DNA from 2 places in the Paenibacillus riograndensis SBR5 genome. Region 1 is predicted to be linked to the other one. Evidence: predicted binding sites of a transcription regulator. Region 1 holds the regulator's gene; the other holds the start of a gene.
The links. The regulator CtsR, encoded in region 1, represses protease genes until heat stress. The targets are predictions, from matches to a motif close to ATGGTCAATAAAGGTCAAACA.
Positions count from the first base shown of each region.

Region 1 (10,657 bases):
AGCTTGCTGTCCACTTCGGAGATTTCTTCAAAATCACCTTCGTAGATCAGAACCTTCACATCCAGCTCTTTTTGGATTTTGTTCAGGATATCCAGCCCGCGCCGCCCGCGGTTGCGTTTCAGCAGATCCGAAGAATCGGCAATATGCTGCAGCTCCTCCAGAACGAATTCCGGGATCACGATGGTTCCCTCGATAAATCCCGTTTTGCAGATGTCGGCAATCCGTCCGTCAATAATGACGCTTGTATCCAGAATCTTGTGTTCTTCCAGCCCGCGGCCTTCCGGCTCAGGTGCTTGTCCCCAACGGCCGGTTGTCCACAGCGAAGCCAGCTCCTCTTTCTTTTCCAGCCCAATCCGCAGCCCCATATACCCGAACGTAAGCGTAGCAGCCACCTGCAGCAGTTCTCCTGCCTTTCCAAGCCAGGTCATTGCAGGATATAACAGCAGGGATAACAGGAGTCCTCCCGTAAGCCCTGCAGTACCTGCAGCCAGTTCATTCATCGGTATGCGCGAATAATACTGCACCGTTTCCCGCAGTTTCGAACCTCCCCATTCCGCGCATAAAGTCACCGCAAACAAAAAAATAATGGCACCCAGCACCGCAAACAAAATACTGCCCTGCACGGGCAAGCTGTCTCCCAGTTTGTCCATTCCTGCCGGGAATCCTCTTTCTGCCGCATGGTATAGCGTATAACCTGACCAAGCTCCGCATAATGCGGCAAGCATTAAAATTAATTTTTTCCACATAACCTTTGGCACCTCCTTTTATTCATCCAAAAATGATCTGTTCCTCACCAGTATGTTCCAATTTTTGGGACGATAATCCGTGAGCCTGTTATTTTTTCTGACAAGAGCCATCAGCTCCAGTAAAAAGATAACCGTAAACTTCTATTATTTGGTTGAAAACAGGGGGAGGCCTGACATATAATGAACTCAATTACGAACCCAGGGGTGAATGGAAAATGAGCGCACCAAGTTTACAGGCCTTCCAGGATCAAGTCTCCGAACTGCTGCTCCGTCACCGTAGTCTTCTGGATGTAATGTCCAAAAACGGGCAGAGCAGCGCTTCCGTCAATCGTGCAGTCGTCAAAGCTATTACCGAATGCGGCTGTATCCAGCTGCACGCCACGAAGCAGGTATTTGAGCCCGGTTTGGGGCTTGAACAAGCCAAGGAACTTGCAGGCACGCATCTCCAAGGGGAACTGTGCGAGAACTGCCGTGAGGTGGTGGCCTCGGAGCTGGGACGCGAGCTGTTCTATATGTCTGCCCTCTGCAATTTGCTTGATATTAATATGGACGAGGTTGTAGAAAAGGGATCGCAAAAATGCGCCACACTTGGATTGTTTAATTTCTCCTGATCCGCATGATGCGCTATTTTCCTCCACTCAATCCAAAAAGGCTTTGCCATCCACTGATCCCAGGGAACGGCAAAGCCTTTTGCGTACGCATATTTGTAAAACCCTAATAATAACTGTGATCCACTCTGCCCTGCAGCAGCCGATTATCCATTCTTGGATTGATATACTTTATCTTCTGCGCGGCGTCTGCGGCGGTGACGGCGGCGGGCCGTCAGCCGGTCGATATTTTGCTTAAATCCATACAGCGCATATAACGCAAGCAGTACAAAAATCACCTTGGAGATTTGTTCCGGAAAAATCACAGCAACCGCAACCGCGATCACAATAACTACAGGAGAGCCTACAACTGCCTTTTTGGGCAGGCCAACCTTTTTGAAATTGGGATATTTAACCGTGCTGACCATGAGATAGGACAGCAGCAGCGTAGCAACAATCATATACGGAGCCGACACATCTTTATGAAAAAGCGCCAGTGTAGCCAGCACCCCGCCCGCAGCAGGAATCGGAAGCCCTACAAAATAACCCGGAATGCCGGGACGGACATTGAAACGGGCCAGCCGAAGCGCACCGAATACCGGAAAAATCGCTGCTACAGTCCAGCCTAATGCAGAATTCAAATCCTGCAGGCTTGTAATATACATGATTAGAGCAGGCGCTACTCCGAACGAAACGACATCGGATAAAGAGTCCAGCTCCTTGCCAAATTCACTTTCGCATTTCAGCGCCCGAGCAACACGACCGTCCAGCCCGTCTAACAGCATAGCGATAATCACCATGATAGCGGCCATGCTCAGTTTACCGTCAAACGCCATCATGATACCAAACATCCCAAGCATTAAGTTACCAATGGTAAATAAACTCGGAATTGATTTTTGTATCATTTCTTCACCTCTGTTTTCTTACTGTGAGCCATTACGTCTTCAATATTACGTGATTGTATGTTATTTACATTTGTCTGTCAATAAGAACTTGCTTCTGCAGCCGTTTTAGTCCGTCCTGAATATTGCGGGCACGCACTTCTCCGATGCCATCCACCTCATCCAATTCGGCGATGCTGGCTGTCATCAGGTTAGGCAGCATTTCAAACCGTTCAACCAGATTATGGATGATCACATTCGGCAGCCGCGGAATTTTGTTCAGCAGACGGTATCCGCGCGGCGTCACCACTTCCTCTGAAGAAATCGCCGTAGAGGAATATCCAAGCAAACGGGCAATATGATTATCGTCCATGAGATCATCATCGCTGGTGCGTTTGAGTCCGGCGATAATTTCGCGGATTTTGTCCTCCTGCTCCTCTCTGGCATAGTCTCTGTACAGAAGCCATGCTTCTTCCTCTGTATTTCCAACCAGTTCTTCCATTTGCATACTGATAAGACGCCCTTCATTGCCAAGCTCATTGATATAGCGCTTGATCTCCATCTTAATCCGCAGCACCATTTCCACACGCTGTATCACTCCGACTACCTCAGCTACAGTGACAATCCCCTCATATTCCGAAGCGGAGAGATTAGTCAGGCTCTGTGTGAGCACGGCTCTATATTTTTCCAGCGTTTGAATCGCCTGATTGGCCTTGGCCAGAATCGATCCGATTTCTTTGAGCGCATACCGGATGGAGCCCTGATAGAGCGTGATGATGTTCCGCCGCTGGGAGATGGAAACTACAAGCTTGCCTGTCTGCTTGGCAACACGCTCGGCTGTCCGGTGCCGGATGCCAGTCTCGATGGAGGAGATGGAGGAATCAGGAATCAGCTGTGTATTCGCATAGAGAATCCGCTTTAAATCCTCGCTTAATATAATCGCGCCGTCCATTTTGGCCAGCTCATATAAATAATTGGGCGAAAAATCACAATTGATGGAAAAACCGCCATCTACTACTTCCATCACTTCAGGACTATATCCGACAACAATAAGCGCACCTGTCTTCGCGCGTAGCACATTCTCCAAGCCTTCCCGGAAGGGTGTTCCCGGCGCCGCCATTCTGAGCAGGTCATTCATATTTTCTAATTCCTTCATTGTTCAGTGCCCCCTAATCTAACGCGACCGCTAGTGCATCTGCTACGGTGCTGACGCCAATAATCTGGATATCCTGCGGATGCTTCCAGCCTTTCATGCTTTTTTCGGGCATTATGACTCTCCGGAAGCCCAGCTTGGCAGCCTCCTTGACGCGTGTTTCCGCGCGGGAAACGCCTCTTACTTCTCCAGTCAGTCCAACTTCGCCAAAAAAAACATCGTAAGGTTTTGTCGATATATCACGGAAGCTGGAAGCAATACTGACGGCAACCGCCAGATCAATGGCTGGTTCATCCAGCTTCACCCCTCCAGCAACGTTGAGGTAAGCATCCTGGTTCTGCAGAAACATCCCCATCCGTTTCTCGAGAACCGCAATAATAAGTGCCATTCTTTGATGATCCATGCCCGTGCACATCCGCCGCGGGGAAGGGAAATGGGTGGCGGCTACCAGCGCCTGAAGCTCGACAAGCACGGGTCTGGTGCCCTCCATACTGGCAACAACGGCTGATCCGGCTACTCCCAGCGGGCGCTCCGACAAAAAGAGCTCCGAGGGATTCTCCACCTCGGCAAGGCCGATTTCCCCCATCTCAAAAATTCCGATCTCATTCGTGGAGCCAAACCGGTTTTTGACCGCACGCAGCAACCGGTACGTGTGGTGCCGCTCCCCTTCGAAATAGAGCACACAATCGACCATATGCTCCAGCATCCGCGGTCCGGCAATGGCCCCCTCTTTGGTCACATGTCCTACCAGAACCGTGGCAATTCCGCGAATTTTGGCAATCCGCATGAATCTTGTTGTACATTCCCGAACCTGCGTCACACTGCCGGGCGCGCTTGTCACTTCCGGCATAAATACGGTCTGGATGGAGTCAATGACAAGAAATTGGGGCTGGATCTGTTCAATGGCTTCTTCGATGCTCTCCATATTTGTCTCACACAGCACATACAGCTCTGCCGACAGCGCCCCTAGGCGATCTGCACGCAGCTTTGTCTGCCGGACGGACTCTTCTCCTGAAATATACAGTACACGCAATCCCTGGGTGGTCAGCGCATGGGAGGTCTGCAGCAGGAGCGTCGATTTACCGATCCCTGGATCACCGCCTACCAGCACCAGCGAGCCGGGCACAATTCCTCCCCCAAGCACACGGTTAAGCTCACCAATGCCTGTCAGGATACGCGGCTCCTTATCACTTTCTATATTTATGATCGATTGCGCCTTTTCTTTACTCTGAAAAATCGGTGCAGTCATACCTTGTGTTTTAACTACGCTTTCCGTCTCTTCCACCATGGAATTCCATGCCTGGCAGCCGGGACACTTACCGAACCACTTCGGCGATTCATAGCCGCATTCGGTGCAGAAAAATTTCGTTTTTGGTTTGGCCATGTGTGCTCCTATCAGTCTGAACTGACTAAAATTGCGGATAATTTACTCATACTCAAAGTTTACCATTTCTGCACACTGAACGGAAGGTCACTTATGATCTACTTTTTTACAACCTTCTCATTAACCTTCCTGAAACATAGCTTAATTAAACATCGGTATATGACGCGAATTTTATTATATTCAAAAAAGCTCCCGCTCCTCTATACGGAGGAGCGGGAGCTTTGTTTCAAGTACGCAGCTGTTATTCGGTTCCAACCTCATTTTCCGTAGTGACGGCTATCGGCGGTTCCACTGTGGTTACCACAAGCTCACCGTTTACTTCATCAATCTTGAGGGAATCCCCCTTCTTGATGTTGCCCTTCAGCAGCTCTTCGGAAAGACGGTCTTCGATATGCTTTTGGATGGCCCGGCGCAGTGGACGGGCACCAAAGGCAGGATCGTAGCCTTCTTTGGCCAGGAAGGCCTTAGCGCCATCTGTAAGCATAAAGTCCACATCATATTCACGCAGCCGCTTGCGCAATTCATCGGACATGAGCGTGACGATTTCGGCAATATGCTTTTCCTCCAGGGAGTGGAAGACAATGATTTCGTCAATACGGTTCAGGAACTCAGGGCGGAAGCTCTTCTTGAGTTCTTCCATGACTTTGCCCTTCATGTTGTTGTAATCCGCTCCTGCATCCTGCACCGCTGTAAATCCAAGCGTCGAGTTCTTTTTGATTGCCTGTGCCCCAACGTTGGAGGTCAGAATGATCAGAGTGTTGCGGAAGTCGACTACACGGCCTTTGGAATCGGTCAAACGGCCGTCTTCCAGCACCTGCAGCAGAATATTGAATACCTCCGGATGCGCCTTCTCAATTTCGTCCAGGAGCACTACAGAATATGGCTTGCGGCGGACCTTCTCGGTCAATTGTCCGCCTTCTTCATAACCGACATACCCTGGAGGCGCCCCGACCAGACGGGAAGTGGAATGCTTCTCCATGTACTCCGACATATCGATACGGACAACCGCATTTTCATCACCGAACATTGCTTCTGCAAGCGCACGGGCCAGCTCGGTTTTACCTACCCCGGTTGGTCCGAGGAAGATGAAGGAACCCATAGGACGTTTCGGGTCTTTAAGACCTGCACGCGCCCGGCGCAGTGCCCGGCTGACAGCCTTCACGGCTTCATCCTGGCCAATAACACGTTCATGGAGCAGAGCTTCCATATTCAGCAGCCGGTCCGTTTCTTCTTCCTTCAGCTTGCTGACAGGAATACCTGTCCAGCTGGCAACCACCTGAGCAATATCCTCTGGCGTTACCTGGGAATCGGTACGTCCCTGTTTTTCTTTCCATTGGTTTTTGGTAGTATCCAGTTCCTCACGGATCTTCTGTTCAGTATCGCGCAGTGCAGCTGCTTTCTCGAATTCTTGGCTCTGCACAGCGGAATCCTTTTCCTTGCGGATATCGTCCAGGCGCATTTCCAGTTCCTTCAGATTTGGCGGGATAGTGTAAGAATTAAGTCTTACCTTGGAACCTGCTTCATCAATCAGGTCAATGGCCTTATCCGGCAGGAAGCGGTCAGAAATATAGCGGTCGGAAAGCTTCACAGCTTCCACGATGGCTTCATCTGTGATCTTCACCCGGTGATGGGCTTCATAGCGGTCACGCAGACCGTAGAGAATTTGCACGGCTTCTTCCGGAGAAGGCTGATCCACTGTGATCGGCTGGAACCGGCGCTCTAGCGCGGCGTCCTTCTCAATGTATTTGCGGTATTCATCCAGCGTGGTAGCACCAATGCATTGCAACTCTCCACGGGCGAGTGCAGGCTTCAGAATGTTGGAAGCGTCAATGGCGCCTTCCGCACCGCCTGCGCCGATCAGGGTATGCAGCTCATCAATGAAGAGCACAATGTTCCCTGCCTGGCGAATCTCATCCATAATTTTTTTGAGGCGGTCTTCGAACTCACCGCGGTATTTCGTGCCGGCAACCACAGAACCCATATCCAGGGTCATTACGCGTTTGTCACGCAGAGTTTCCGGAATTTCGTTGTTGATGATCTTCTGTGCCAAACCTTCGGCGATCGCTGTTTTACCTACCCCGGGTTCACCAATCAGCACCGGATTGTTTTTGGTCCGGCGGCTGAGCACCTGAATCACACGCTCAATCTCCTTGCTGCGGCCAATGACCGGATCAAGGTTGCCGTCTTTGGCATAAGCGGTCAAATCACGGGCCAGGCCATCCAGCGTAGGCGTGCTGACATTGGCTGGCGTCCCGCTGTGGCTCGAAGTAGCTTCGCTGCTGCCCAGAAGCTGAAGCACCTGCTGGCGGGCTTTATTCAGGCTGATTCCGAGGTTATTGAGTACACGGGCGGCTACACCTTCGCCTTCACGGATCAGACCGAGCAGAATATGCTCTGTTCCGACATAAGTGTGGCCCAGCTTGCGGGCTTCATCCATCGACAGCTCGATAACCTTTTTGGCACGAGGAGTATAAGCAATGTTTGTAGGCTGTTCTTGTCCCCGGCCGATCAGTGTTTCCACTTCGTCCTGGATTTTCTCAAGACCCAGACCCAGACCAATCAAAGCCTTGGCGGCGATGCCGTCTCCTTCACGAATCAGTCCGAGCAAAATATGTTCTGTCCCAATGTTGTTGTGTCCCAAACGAACGGCTTCTTCCTGCGCCAGTGCGAGCACCTTTTGTGCGCGTTCCGTAAATCTTCCAAACATCATATCTCCTGCACCTCCACGGATAATAAATATCTATAATTAATGTTGTGATCCCAGTGTCTCCCGGAGCAGCTTCGCCCGGTACATATCGCGTTCGGTGGCTGTCATCTCGTCTCCGAACATCTTTTGCAGAAAGCCCGGCTGTGTCTTCACATTCAGCTCGTTGAGCACTGAAATCGGCGGTCCTTCCAGAATCCCAAGATCGACTCCCAGTCTTAGGTCAGAGAGCCGCTGTGCGGACTCCTTCAGCTCCATCACCGCTGCATAAGACAAAATCCCGTAGGAACGTTTGATTCTGTCCGTAATCCGCAAAGCGGAATCGGCCAGCAGCCGCTCCCGGGCATTGCGCTCATGTTCAATAATCTGGGTGACTACGCTGTGCAGATTCTCGATAATCTCATTTTCCGTCTGTCCAAGCGTAATTTGGTTGGAAATCTGAAAGATGTTCCCTACTGCTTCGCTGCCTTCACCGTAAATTCCTCTTACTGTGAGTCCCACCTGATTCACTGCGGATAAAATCCGGTTGATCTGGTGAGTCATGACAAGTGCAGGCAAATGCACCATCACCGAGGCGCGAAGCCCTGTACCTACATTAGTAGGACAACTGGTCAAATACCCTCTTCGGTCATCAAAGGCGTAATTAACCGCGCCCTCAAAAATATCATCAATGGCTGTCGCCCTTACCCAAGCCTCTCTAACCTGCAGACCAGGGAACAGGCACTGAATGCGCAGATGGTCTTCTTCATTGATCATGATGCTGACCGACTCATCCTCGTTCAGGATCACTGCGCCGCCCCGGGAGTCATTGGCCAGATTAGGGCTGATGAGGTGCTTCTCCACAAGCACTTTTTTGTCCAGCTCATCGAGCTCATCCAGCTTCAGCAGTTGAAAGCTGCCGAAATCCGCGGCTGCTTCCCCCTGAAAAACAGGAGCAAGCTGCTTCATTACCTCTTCCGACTGCTCTGCCGAAGCCAGCAAAGGGAAGGGAAGATGCTCCAGATTGCGGGCGATCCGCATCCGGCTGCTGATGACAATCTCGGAATGGCTGCCTCCGCAGCGCATCCAGTCACTAAGGGCTTGTTCGGTAAACCGGAGACTTGACATGTCTTATCCCCCCTATATATCAAAGACTTTACTCTTGCGGCATTTCTTTTTCAAGTTTTCGGATCTGATCCCTCAGCTCAGCTGCAGTCTCAAATTCCTCCTCTGCGATACTCTGCTGGAGCTCCTGCTTCAGCTCATCAATTTTGCGTTTGCACATGATCTGTGCTCCGGCACGTTTGGGAAGCTTGCCGACATGAGCGGTGCTGCCATGCACCCGTCTGAAGAGCGGGTCCAGCGTGCTGTCAAAATATTTATAACAGGAGCTGCAGCCAAAACGCCCAAGCTTGCTGAACTGGGAGTAAGTCATCCCGCAATTCTCACATCGCAGACCCTGTACAGTCTGGGCTGCCGCATTTTTTTCCTTGCCGGCTCCTTCCAGATCCAAGAGACCTGACAGCAGGCTGTGAATAGAGAACCCTCCGGCAGTTCCTGGAATCAGCTCCCCTTTTTCACGCGCACAGCTTTCACAAATATGAAATTCCGTCTTCTCCCCATTCACAATTTTGGTGAAATGGAGTGTCGCCGGTTTGACCCCGCATTCCTGGCAAAGCATAAGCGGTGTCCCTCCTTCAGATTTGACCGTTATTTGCCCAATAAGGAGATTAGCATGGCCTTCATTAGCTTGGCACGAATCTCATCCCGGTACGGCAGATTAACCGTCAGGCATTCCCGGGAAACAGCGGCACGCATGAGACACGCTTCACGCTTGGTTAGAAACCGGGCCTCCTCCAGCTGATAAATCAGTCCTTCGGCGGAATTTTGATCGATATCCTTTCCTATTGTAGAATTGAGATGGGCATACAATGCCACATTCTGCGGAAGCTCGAAACGCTGAATCCGAATATAGCCGCCGCCGCCGCGCTTGCTCTCAACTACATAGCCCTTTTCCAAAGTAAAACGTGTACTGATGACATAATTGATCTGAGACGGTACGCATGAGAACTGGTCCGCCAGGTCATTGCGCTGAATTTCCACCGTACCTTCGGGACTTTCATGCAAAATATTCTTCAGATATTGTTCGATAATATCAGAGATATTACGCATCACTCATCCTCCAGTGTTCAAAACTTATAGTCCCTCTTGTTGCACTTCCGTCCGGCAATGATCTCTAAGAACTTAACCCAAGTGCATCAGCCCGAATCGGAGTGAACCCGGCGTTAAGCTTCATACAGCATCAAGCCGGAGGTATACCAAAAAAGCCATTCATGAAGAGCCTGCCGCCATTGTTGTTGCCTCTCATCAGAGAACTGATTCCGATCAGAGAACTGATTCCGAGCTGCGTTGACTTTGACTTTCTTTGACTTTTTTCATATTATAACACATTCTCACTGAATTCCAAGGGGTTGCTTTTATTTTTTACTTTTTTTGCCCATTGTATTCCTTTCTTTCTCAACAAGAGGTGAATAAAGCGAGAACAAAAACGGCTGTGCCGTCCTCCACGGGACAGCGCAGCCGTCTTGGTTCTAGCGTTACCTGGAGAACGACTCCCCATGAATCCTACGGCAACTTTTTAAGTGGAAAAAGGTTAACTAATATGCCAGAGTACCCTATCCTCGAGCAGATGAAGTGGAAAAAGGGACACTAATTCAGCTCATTTCGCCATTGGACCAGAAATGTGGCCCAATTAGATTTACTTTTTCCACTTAACTCTCAGAATTTCTTAATTTTCGGAAAAACAAGTTCCTTTTTTCCAACTAAATAAGTTGAACTTTAGTTTTACATTGTGGGGTATAGACGTCACTGCGGGGAATGTTTGGACTTCCAGCCGCTGTTGTCGTAAGAATTTCTTGATTGGAACCGCCTTTTGCGCTTGAAATCCGGTGACAAAGGCGGACGCTACCGTTCTTCCAGTTCCAAACTTCCCCTCCGGACTTTTACCCCTTTTCTGAAGTTCTCAAGTTCAACTTATATAGCACCTGCGAAGAAGCCGGTAAAGACGAGCCCTAAACTGCAGGATCAGAAAAAGTCAAACAGCGCTGTTTTGGCTTGAGGAATAACCTCTTCCAGCCATTCAAGCCCGGTTGGGCTTGCATTAAGCTGCCCGTACTTCGCCAGTTCTCCAGGCCGTTTGTAGCCCAGCAACATCACTGTGAGT
Region 1 is NZ_LN831776.1:7,167,711-7,178,367, forward strand. Features, by position in the region: gene PRIO_RS30335 (PIN/TRAM domain-containing protein) at 1-746, opposite strand, end outside; gene PRIO_RS30340 (nucleoside triphosphate pyrophosphohydrolase family protein) at 962-1,357, shown strand; gene pssA (CDP-diacylglycerol--serine O-phosphatidyltransferase) at 1,501-2,238, opposite strand; gene disA (DNA integrity scanning diadenylate cyclase DisA) at 2,303-3,370, opposite strand; gene radA (DNA repair protein RadA) at 3,384-4,751, opposite strand; gene clpC (ATP-dependent protease ATP-binding subunit ClpC) at 4,993-7,461, opposite strand; gene PRIO_RS30365 (protein-arginine kinase McsB) at 7,498-8,562, opposite strand; gene PRIO_RS30370 (protein-arginine kinase activator protein McsA) at 8,591-9,115, opposite strand; gene PRIO_RS30375 (CtsR family transcriptional regulator) at 9,145-9,606, opposite strand; gene PRIO_RS30380 (GNAT family N-acetyltransferase) at 10,519-10,657, opposite strand, start outside.

Region 2 (10,657 bases), 930 kb from region 1:
ATAGAATACCTTTTCAGAGTAGAGGATGCAAAAAAAGAGCCTGCCGATACGGCAGACTCTTTAGAAAACTTAGCTCAAAAGCAATTATCTTTTGAGGTTGTAGAAGGATTTTAGGCCGTTGTATTGAGCCAATTCACCCAGTTCATCTTCGATGCGAAGCAATTGGTTGTATTTAGCGATACGGTCTGTACGGGAAGGAGCACCTGTTTTGATCTGGCCGGCATTGGTGGCCACAGCGATATCAGCGATAGTGCTGTCTTCGGACTCACCGGAACGGTGGGAGATAACAGCAGTGTAGCCAGCGCGTTTTGCCATTTCAATAGCGTCGAAGGTTTCAGTCAAAGTACCGATTTGGTTAACTTTGATCAGAATGGAGTTACCGATGCCTTCTTCGATCCCTTTGTTCAGACGTTCAGTGTTGGTTACGAACAGGTCATCCCCAACGAGCTGGATTCTGTTGCCCAATTTTTCGGTGAGCAATTTCCAGCCTTCCCAGTCATCTTCGGAGCAGCCATCTTCGATGGTGATGATTGGGTATTTGTCAGCCCAGGAAGTGAGCAGGTCAACGAATTCAGCTGGAGTGAAGGATTTGCCTTCGCCTTCCAGGTGGTACTTGCCGTCTTTGAAGAACTCGGTGCTCGCTACGTCCATACCCAGGAATACATCAACGCCCGGTTTGTAGCCGGCTTTTTCGATAGCTTCCATGATGGAGGACAATGCATCTTCGTTGGAAGTGAAGTTAGGAGCGAATCCGCCTTCGTCGCCAACTGCAGTGTTCAGGCCTTTGCCTTTAAGTACGGATTTCAGCGCATGGAAGATTTCAGCGCCTGTACGCAGAGCTTCTTTGAAGCTAGGTGCGCCAACTGGCAGAACCATGAACTCTTGTACGTCAACGTTGTTGTCGGCATGAGCGCCGCCGTTAACGATGTTCATCATTGGAACTGGAAGCTGTTTCGCGTTGAATCCGCCCAGGTATACATACAAAGGCACATCCAGAGCTGCTGCAGCAGCGCGGGCTACGGCCATGGATACAGCCAGAATTGCGTTCGCGCCCAGTTTACCTTTGTTGTGAGTCCCATCCAGGGTGATCATCAGTTTGTCGATGCCCAGCTGATCCAGAGCGTCCATACCGATTACTTCTGGAGCGATGATTTCATTCACGTTCTCAACAGCTTTCAGAACGCCTTTGCCCAGGTAGCGGTTTTTGTCTTCGTCGCGAAGCTCTACAGCTTCGTGAGCGCCAGTGGAAGCGCCGGAAGGAACGATTGCGCGGCCTTTAGCACCGGATTCCAGATAAACGTCAACCTCTACAGTAGGGTTACCACGGGAGTCGAGGACTTCGCGAGCGTACACATCAGAAATAATAGTCATGTAAGTTAATCTCCTTTTAACATGGGTTATAGTCTTGCAGGTACTGCCTATTTGCGGCTGGCAATCATGGATTGGCCGGTCATTTCCGCAGGCTGCGGAAGTCCCATCAGATCCAGGATCGTTGGTGCCACATCTGCGAGAATGCCGGATTCACGCAGTACAACATTTTCAGTTGTTACGATGAAAGGAACCGGGTTGGTGGTGTGAGCCGTGAACGGACGTCCCTGCTCGTCAAACACCATATCCGCGTTGCCGTGGTCGGCAATGATGATGGCAACGCCGCCTTTGGCAACTACGGCATCCACAACCTTGCCCACGCATTCATCCGTAACTTCTACAGCCTTGATGGTTGGTTCCAGCATGCCGGAGTGTCCTACCATGTCAGGGTTCGCAAAGTTAAGGATAATGGCATCCTGTCTGTCTGCTTCGATTTCCGCTACGCAGGCCGCCGCCACTTCGTAGGCGCTCATCTCTGGCTTAAGATCATAGGTTGCCACTTTCGGGGAATTGATCAGGATGCGGGTTTCGCCTGGAAGCTCCTCATCACGTCCGCCGCTGAAGAAGAAGGTTACGTGCGGATACTTTTCGGTTTCCGCGATACGCAGCTGCTTCTTGTTCTGCTGTACAAGCACTTCACCCAGCGTATTGTCCAGGTTCTTCGGCGAGTACGCCACGTAGCCCTGAACCGTTTCACTGAAGGTAGTCAAACATACAAAATGCAGGTTTTGCGGGAACAAAGGACCCCGGTCGAAGCCGCGGAAATCCGAGTTTGTGAATACCTGCGACAGCTGGATGGCACGGTCCGGGCGGAAGTTGAGGAACACGACGGAATCGCCGCTCTCTACTGTCGCTGTCGGTTTGCCTTCGCTGTCCACAATCACGCTAGGCTCAACAAATTCATCGTACACAGAGTTTTGGTAGGATGCAGTGATCGCCTGCAGCGCATCGGTATATTTCGGTCCTTCGCCGTAGACCATCGCGCGGTAAGCCTTCTCTACACGTTCCCAGCGCTTGTCACGGTCCATCGCGAAATAACGTCCGGATACTGTAGCGATTTTGCCTACGCCTACTTCCTCAATCTTGGCGATCAGATCCTTAATGAACTTCTGTCCGCTGTCAGGAGGTACATCGCGTCCATCCATGAAAGCATGGATATACACATCGTGCATATCTTCTTTCTTGGCCAGATCGAGCATGGCAAACAAATGATTAATATGGCTATGTACCCCTCCGTCGGATACCAGCGCATACAGGTGAAGCTTCTTGCCGGTTGACTTGGCGCTTCTTACAGCGGCAACCAGAGTTTCGTTCTCAAAGAATTCCCCTTCACGAATCGACTTGTCGATACGGGTCAGGTCCTGATACACGATCCGGCCGGCTCCGATGTTAAGGTGACCCACTTCGGAGTTACCCATCTGTCCTTCCGGCAGACCCACAGCTTCGCCGCAAGCGGTGAGCGTGGTGTTCGGATACTGCTTCAGGTAACGGTCATAGTTCGGCTTGTTGGCTTGGGCAACAGCGTTGCCTTCAGTCGTATTGCGCAGACCGAAACCATCCATGATGATCAAAGCAACGGGTTTGGGTGCTGACATCCTTACTTCGCCCCCTCAACCAATGAAACGAACGAAGCAGGCTGCAGGCTGGCACCGCCGACGAGCGCGCCGTCGATGTCGCTTTGACTCATGTACTCCGTAACATTCTCCGGCTTCACACTGCCGCCGTATTGGATACGAACCGCTTCAGCCGTCGCTTGATCGTACAGGTCTTTTACAAGTGTACGGATATAGGCGATAACTTCGTTAGCATCCTGGGAAGTGGAGGATTTGCCTGTTCCGATAGCCCAGATAGGCTCATAGGCAATGACTACACTTGCAGCCTGCTCAGCGCTAAGGCCGGCAAATGCGCCTTCGGTTTGAACTTTGCAGACAGCTTTCGTCTGGTCGGCTTCACGCTCTTCGAGCTTTTCGCCTACGCAGACAATTGGAGTAATGCCGTGGCGGAATGCCGCATGCATCTTCTTGTTCACGATTTCGTCCGTTTCACCAAAGTATGCACGGCGTTCGGAGTGGCCGATAATAACATAATCTACGCCAAGATCCTTCAGCATTACGCCGCTGATTTCGCCTGTGTAAGCTCCGTTATCTTCGAAGTGCAGGTTCTGTGCACCGATCTTGATGCTGGTCCCCTTTGCCGCTGCAACCAGTGCAGGCAGGTTCGTAAATGGCGCGCAGATTACAGTCTCTACGCCTTCCACTTCGGCCCGGCCTTTGACTTCAGCGAAAAAGCCTTCCGCTTCGGAAACTGTTTTGAACATCTTCCAGTTACCGGCGATAATAGGTGTTCTGCTCATAGTAATGAAATGCCTCCTTCTACCTTCTACGTCTTACTTGTCGTTCAGTGCTTCTACGCCAGGGAGCGCTTTGCCTTCCATGAACTCGAGTGATGCGCCGCCGCCAGTGGAGATATGATCCATTTGGTCAGCCAGGTGGAATTTCTCTGCTGCTGCTGCGGAATCTCCGCCGCCAATTACAGTGTAGCCTTCTGTAGTCGCGCAAGCCTTGGCTACAGCGAGTGTACCTTCGGCAAAAATATCGATTTCGAATACGCCCATCGGTCCGTTCCAAACCACCAGTTTGGAGTTTTTGATGATGTCGGCATAAATTTCACGAGTTTTAGGACCGATGTCCAGACCTTCCCAGCCAGCCGGGATATCCGTTACATCAACCACTTTGGTGTTGGCATCCGCACCGAACTTGTCAGCTACAACAACGTCAACCGGAAGCACGAAGTTTTTGCCCAGTTTTTTGGCCTTCTCGATAAATCCGAGAGCCGCATCAATCTTATCGTTGTCTACCAGCGAGTTTCCGATTTCGTAGCCTTGAGCTTTGGTGAACGTGTAGGACAGACCGCCGCCGATCAGAACGTTGTCAGCCAGAGTCAGCAGGTTGTCGATAACGTCAATTTTGTCTTTCACTTTAGAGCCGCCGATGATGGCAGTGAAAGGGCGTTCCGGATTGGAAAGAGCTTTGCCCAGAACATTCAGTTCTTTCTCCATCAGCAGGCCCGATACAGCCGGCAGGAAGTGAGCGATGCCTTCTGTGGAAGCATGTGCACGGTGAGCCGCGCCGAATGCATCATTAACGAACAGGTCAGCCAGTTCTGCGAACTGCTTAGCCAGTTCAGGATCGTTCTTTTCTTCGCCCGGATAGAAACGGACATTCTCAAGCACAAGCACATCGCCGTCTTTCAGTTCAGCGATTTTTGCTTTTACGGCTTCGCCGATTGCTTCATCAGCCTTAGCCACCGGTTTGCCGAGCAGCTCGGACAGACGCACAGCAGCAACAGTAAGGCGCATGGAATCTACGAATTGGCCTTTAGGACGGCCCATGTGACTGGCCAGAATGACCTTTGCACCGTTCTCAATCAGGTATTTAATCGTTGGAAGGGTTTCGCGGATACGGGTATCATCAGTGATCTTTCCGTCTTCCACTGGCACGTTGAAATCGACACGCACGAATACGCGTTTGCCTTTTACTTCTACATCACGGACACTTTTTTTGTTCATGATTACTTTTCCTCCACACCCAAAATTGGTCATTCACGAATCCATTTAGAAAGAGCGGAAACAAGGAACTTCTGTTTCCGCTCTATAGATGCCGCTTATGGGAAATCGGTATTACTTAGCCAGCTTAGCGAAGTGTTCCAAAGTGCGAACGAGCTGTGCAGTGTAGGACATTTCATTGTCGTACCAAGCAACAGTTTTTACCAGTTGTTTGTCGCCAACAGTCATAACCTTAGTCTGTGTAGCATCGAACAGGGAACCGAAAGTCATACCCTTGATGTCGGAAGATACGATTTCATCTTCAGTGTAGCCATAAGTGTCTGGGTCGGAAGCTGCTTTCATCGCTGCGTTCAGTTCTTCAACAGTTACGTTCTTTTCAAGAACAGTAACCAGCTCAGTCAGGGAACCAGTAGCTACAGGCACACGTTGTGCTGCGCCGTCCAGTTTGCCTTTCAGTGCAGGAATTACCAGACCGATAGCTTTGGCAGCACCGGTAGTGTTAGGAACGATGTTCTCAGCAGCAGCGCGGGCGCGTCTGAAGTCGCCTTTAGCGTGTGGAGCATCCAGTGTGTTCTGGTCGCCGGTGTAAGCGTGGATGGTAGTCATCAAGCCTTCAACGATTCCGAACTTGTCGTTCAGGACTTTTGCCATTGGAGCCAGGCAGTTAGTTGTGCAAGATGCGCCGGAGATTACAGTTTCAGTACCATCCAGTACGTCATGGTTAACGTTGTATACAACGGTCTTCATGTCGCCGGTAGCTGGAGCGGAGATTACTACTTTTTTAGCTCCGCCTTTCAGGTGCTTCTCAGCTGCTTCTTTAGTTGTGAAGAAACCTGTGCATTCCAGAACGATGTCAACGCCGAGGTCACCCCAAGGCAGTTCTTCCGGATTGCGGTTCGCCAGAACCTTAACTTCTTTGCCGTTCACTTTGAAGAAGCCGTCATGCACTTCAACTTCTCCCTGGAATTTACCTTGAGTTGTATCATATTTAAGCAAATGAGCAAGCATCTTAGCATCAGTCAAGTCGTTGATGGCTACCACTTCGATACCTTCTACATTTTGAATACGGCGGAATGCAAGGCGTCCAATACGTCCAAAACCGTTAATACCAACTTTTACACTCATTGAATAGTTCCTCCTAGATTTCGTTTTATTTATTCAAGACAAGCCGTTAAGCTTGTCAAGACAACAATGTTAAGTATAATGCATAATACCTTGACTTGCTCCCCATATATTGGAAACTATAGGACCGTATGGTTCTGATTGTCAATTTCCTTGCCGATTTCGACAGCAGCCGCCTCATCGGTAACGAGGATATCCTCCTGCCCAAAGCGCAGCATCGCATGAATTGCTTTTGCCTTGCGTTTGCCGCCAGCAATACCGATAACCACTTCGGTGCGGATAATATCTTCCAGGCGGAGCCCCATAGTCAGCATGGTATGGACAACCTGACCCTCTTCGTTAAAATAATAGCCGAACGATTCGGCAACCGCTCCTTCTTCCTGGATTTCCGCGATAGTTGCCTCATCCAGCTTACGGCGTCGGGTCATTTCCATGGCATCTCCAATACCATGCACAATAATACGCGATCTGCGGATGATTTGCACGATCTCCCCTATGTTGAAGTCGAGCGCCAATGACTGGTACGCATCTTCACTTAGTAAATCAGGTACATGGAGGAGGCGGTAATTGGCTCCAATCCTCTTGGCCATTGTTGAAGCAATCGTATTGGCCTGAATTTCCATGCTCTCACCCAGCCCTCCACGTGCCGGGACAACCCAGGCATTCTTATAGGAAAGGGGGATTGGTAGTGTGAGCTGGTCTGCCATTTCAGCGAGTGTTGAACCCCCGGTAACGGCAACAGTATCTTCGGAACGCAGTACGCCGAGCAATGCCTTGGCGCCCGCGCGTCCCAGTTCACGCTTGGTGAACGGCGACGTTTCGCAATCACCGGGTACAACAATAACTTTGTTCAGACCATACGTTGTACGAATTTTCTCCTCCAGATCATCCAGGCCAAACAGGCTCTTGGCGATTGGCTCCAGCAGGTCAAGCAGTCTGCGTCCGGCATCGCTTACGCGCATGCCTACGCTCTCGATCTCAATGAGCCCTTGCGATTTCAGAAGATCCGTCTCGGCGCGCAGTACCCGCTCGGTCATATCAAGCGAAGCGGCCAGCGTTCTGCGCCCAATAATATCGGACAGCATGATCTGATGCAGAATCGTGTAACGTCTCTTAAGGGTTTCCATGAGATCAGGCAGAAGCTGCTTTTGGATTTCTAATAAATTACGCATGCTTTCACTCCTGCAACTTCGTCTTCCTCTTATTCCCTTGTCCATGGTCTTAAAACGTCCCGGGTTAACTTTTTAAGTCCCACCCATATTCTACCCAAATATTACGCGGAGTGCAAGTCTTCCGAGAGTATAATTCTCAACCTCTTTTCATCTTATACATCTGCCTCATGAAGGAATGTCCTGAAAGCCCTGCGATTTGCATACATAATTCCGCTCCAAAACTACCTCCCAGCACCGATAGATATCAAAGGAGGGCCTGAAAAAGATATTTTTGCAGCAGCAGAATTAATCCGTTGCAATTGAGCCATAAATAGATTATAATAATTTTTGTTGCGCCCGTGGTCCAATGGATATGACGTAGGCCTCCGAAGCCTGAGATCCAAGTTCGATTCTTGGCGGGCGCGCCATTAATTCCTTTTTTGTACATAATTTAGCAATGCCCACGTATAGTATTTAACCAAAGAGCCGCTGGTTGGCTCTTTTTTTATTAACTGAGTTTGACTTTCTTTGACTTTTTGTTTGAATTTGTTTATCATGTGGTTATTACGGTAACAGTAACAATGAACACATTCGAAGAACCAATTCAAGGAGGTTTTCCACGTGAGTTATATTCCTATGGTAGTAGAACAGAGCAACCGCGGCGAGCGCGCTTATGACATCTATTCCCGCCTGCTGAAGGACCGCATCATTTTCCTCGGAACGGAGGTTAATGACGTGGTAGCCAATTCCATCATTGCACAAATGCTCTTCCTGGCTGCCGAGGATCCGGATAAGGACATTCACCTGTATGTGAACAGCCCTGGCGGTTCTATTACAGCCGGAATGGCTATATTTGATACAATGCAGTACATCAAACCGGATGTTTCCACGATTTGTGTGGGCATGGCCGCTTCCATGGGAGCCTTCCTGCTGAATGCCGGTGCCAAGGGCAAACGCTTCGCGCTGCCAAACAGTGAAATTATGATTCACCAGCCGCTGGGCGGTGCTCAAGGACAGGCTACGGACATCGAAATCCGTGCCCGCCGTATCCTTAAGCTTCGCGACAAGCTGAACCATATCCTGGCAGAGCGTACCGGCCAGCCGCTGGAACGCATCGAGAAGGATACAGACCGCGACTACTTTATGAGTGCTGTGGATGCAGCGGAATATGGTATTGTCGATAAGGTTATCGAAAAGACGCTTCCTTCAGGCGTCTAAAATCCAAGCAAACATAAGAAGAGGCTGCCCGGACCAATGGTCCGGTGCAGCCTCTTCTTATGTTTGGCTTAACTGTATGTCATCCCAGCCGCCAGTAACCCAGAGAATCCAGCTTACCGGCGATTACACGGTAACCTCGCCCATTGGGATGCACATGATCCAGGGACAGCAGGCTGCGCTCATTGCCGGCAAACTCATGGTAGATGGAGGCAAACCCGCATACACCGCTGCTGTAGCCCGCAGCAAAGGCGTTAAACTGACGCACCCAGTCTGTCGCTTCCGTTAGCTGAGGATAGGGATTATAAAGCCCTACTATACGGATGATATAGGGCTGCCGGCTGCCGTACTTCAATTGCCGGAGCGAACCCATAATCCCACCGAAATTTCTTTTGCATTCGCGGAGCGCCCTTGCCAGCGCAGGAGACAGATCACCCGGACGAAATGACACAGCTTTGGCTGCCTTGATCAGATCGTTCCCGCCAATCGACAAAGTAATGATCTCTGCATTCCGGATGGACTGGCGGAATATGGGGTCACTGCCCAGACGCTGCTCCAGCGCAGCCGTAGTTAATCCATTGATGCCAAGATTCACAGCGCCTACGGGCTCACGCAACCGTCCCTCAGCCATTCTGCGGTACACCGGCACAAATCCGTTGCCAGGCAGCGCCCCGAATCCGGTCGTTAAAGAATCGCCAATGGCCGTGTACTGATAGCTCATCTCTTCTTTCCTCCCCGCAATAAGCTGGTTTCTCTTTTAGCTTATGAACAGGAGAGGCATTAGGAAACCGGAAGGTGTCCATACACGGCATCTGCGGAGCGGCCAATGTACTCTTTTATCGCAAATTGTTCGATTTCAGTCCAGCGAACGGGCTGCTGCCGTCCGGCAGCAATTCCTTAAAGGTGAACTCAAACTGAGGGAATCCGGCCGCATATGCAGTGTATTCATAGAGCTGGAAGAAGACGACCATTTTCCCGTCTTTCACATAAAAGTTCTTCTCCGTGTTAAGGCCGTTGAAACCGCCCAGGTAGCCGCCGTCCGCCTTAATCAGCCTGGACAGCTTGGCATTTAGCTCTTTTTTATAGTTAGGGTTGGCCTTCAGCACATCCCCGATCAGCAGACGTTTGCCGTCCTTCAGAGAGAAGGTAAACGCATTGCGGTAGGTCATACCATGAGCCCCTCCGTTGTACTCGTACTGCTGCGTAATAATACTTAGGATGCCGTCCTGATTGTAAGTGATCACGTATCCGCCGTCATATTCATAGGGCCGGTCATCTGAAGGTTTGTTCGCAATTTCTTTTTCCGCTTCGGCTGCAAACTTGGTAAAGGTCTGCTTGATCGTGTCATTGATTGTTTTCTGCGCCGCGGCATTCGCCAGTCCAGACACTTGCGGGTAGTCCAGCTTGACCGGTGCGTCTTTATGGTCCTTGGCGATGCTCTCCGTCTTGATGGTGATCGCATTTTGCGGTTTGCTGACCACATTCAGCCGGCCCGAAGCCGCATTCCAATCCCCTTTGTATCCCAGAAAATCGCTGATCAGATTAAATGGAACGAACAAACGGTTATTGATGTTTTTGCCCTCATATTCATTCAGATAAAAGTTGTTGACCGAGATGGAGCTCCCGTATTCGTTAACTGTCAGCTTAACCTTAGCTGTTCCTTTGCCGATCGTATAGGCTTTTTCCGCTTTATCATAGGTTAAAGGCATGCCCAGGGAATCCCGCAGAAACGTGAGCGGAACCCAGACTTTACCCTCACGGACCATACCGGTCTGCGGGGTAATCGTCCCGTTCACCTTCAGCACAACCAGGGATTGATTGGCCTTGGATTGTACCGTCGCTGCTGCAGCCTGACCGGCCTCTGCGGGCAACAGCCCTCCACCGAGCAAAACTCCTGCTGCCACAATGCCTGCGCCCCATTTACGGGCCTGCTTCTTCATATTCTTCATAATAGTATCCCCTTCCGCTGGTATGTTGACAGCCTTGATGTGATTTCCATAATATCAAAGCGGCAGCTTGCTTGCTGTCCCCATTCACTCTTCCCATTATAAAGACATTAGAGATGGCGGTTGTTACAAAGCCCCTTACAATTTTTTAAGCTTCGCCGGTGATTCCAGGTCTGCTTATTACATTTCTTTAAACAAAATGAGAGATTTCGCAACCATTCGCAGCCAAAAAATAAAAGAGGCACTGCTCCGCTGTACCCAGCAGAAGAAGCGCCTCTTGACGAGTTTTG
Region 2 is NZ_LN831776.1:180,200-190,856, reverse strand. Features, by position in the region: gene eno (phosphopyruvate hydratase) at 85-1,371, opposite strand; gene gpmI (2,3-bisphosphoglycerate-independent phosphoglycerate mutase) at 1,419-2,963, opposite strand; gene tpiA (triose-phosphate isomerase) at 2,966-3,721, opposite strand; gene PRIO_RS00905 (phosphoglycerate kinase) at 3,755-4,936, opposite strand; gene gap (type I glyceraldehyde-3-phosphate dehydrogenase) at 5,048-6,058, opposite strand; gene PRIO_RS00895 (sugar-binding transcriptional regulator) at 6,175-7,227, opposite strand; tRNA gene PRIO_RS00890 (tRNA-Arg) at 7,560-7,634, shown strand; gene clpP (ATP-dependent Clp endopeptidase proteolytic subunit ClpP) at 7,828-8,424, shown strand; gene PRIO_RS00880 (GDSL-type esterase/lipase family protein) at 8,504-9,142, opposite strand; gene PRIO_RS00875 (PdaC/SigV domain-containing protein) at 9,258-10,370, opposite strand.
Region 2: the regulator CtsR is predicted to act here: its motif matches at 7,722-7,742, upstream of clpP (ATP-dependent Clp endopeptidase proteolytic subunit ClpP).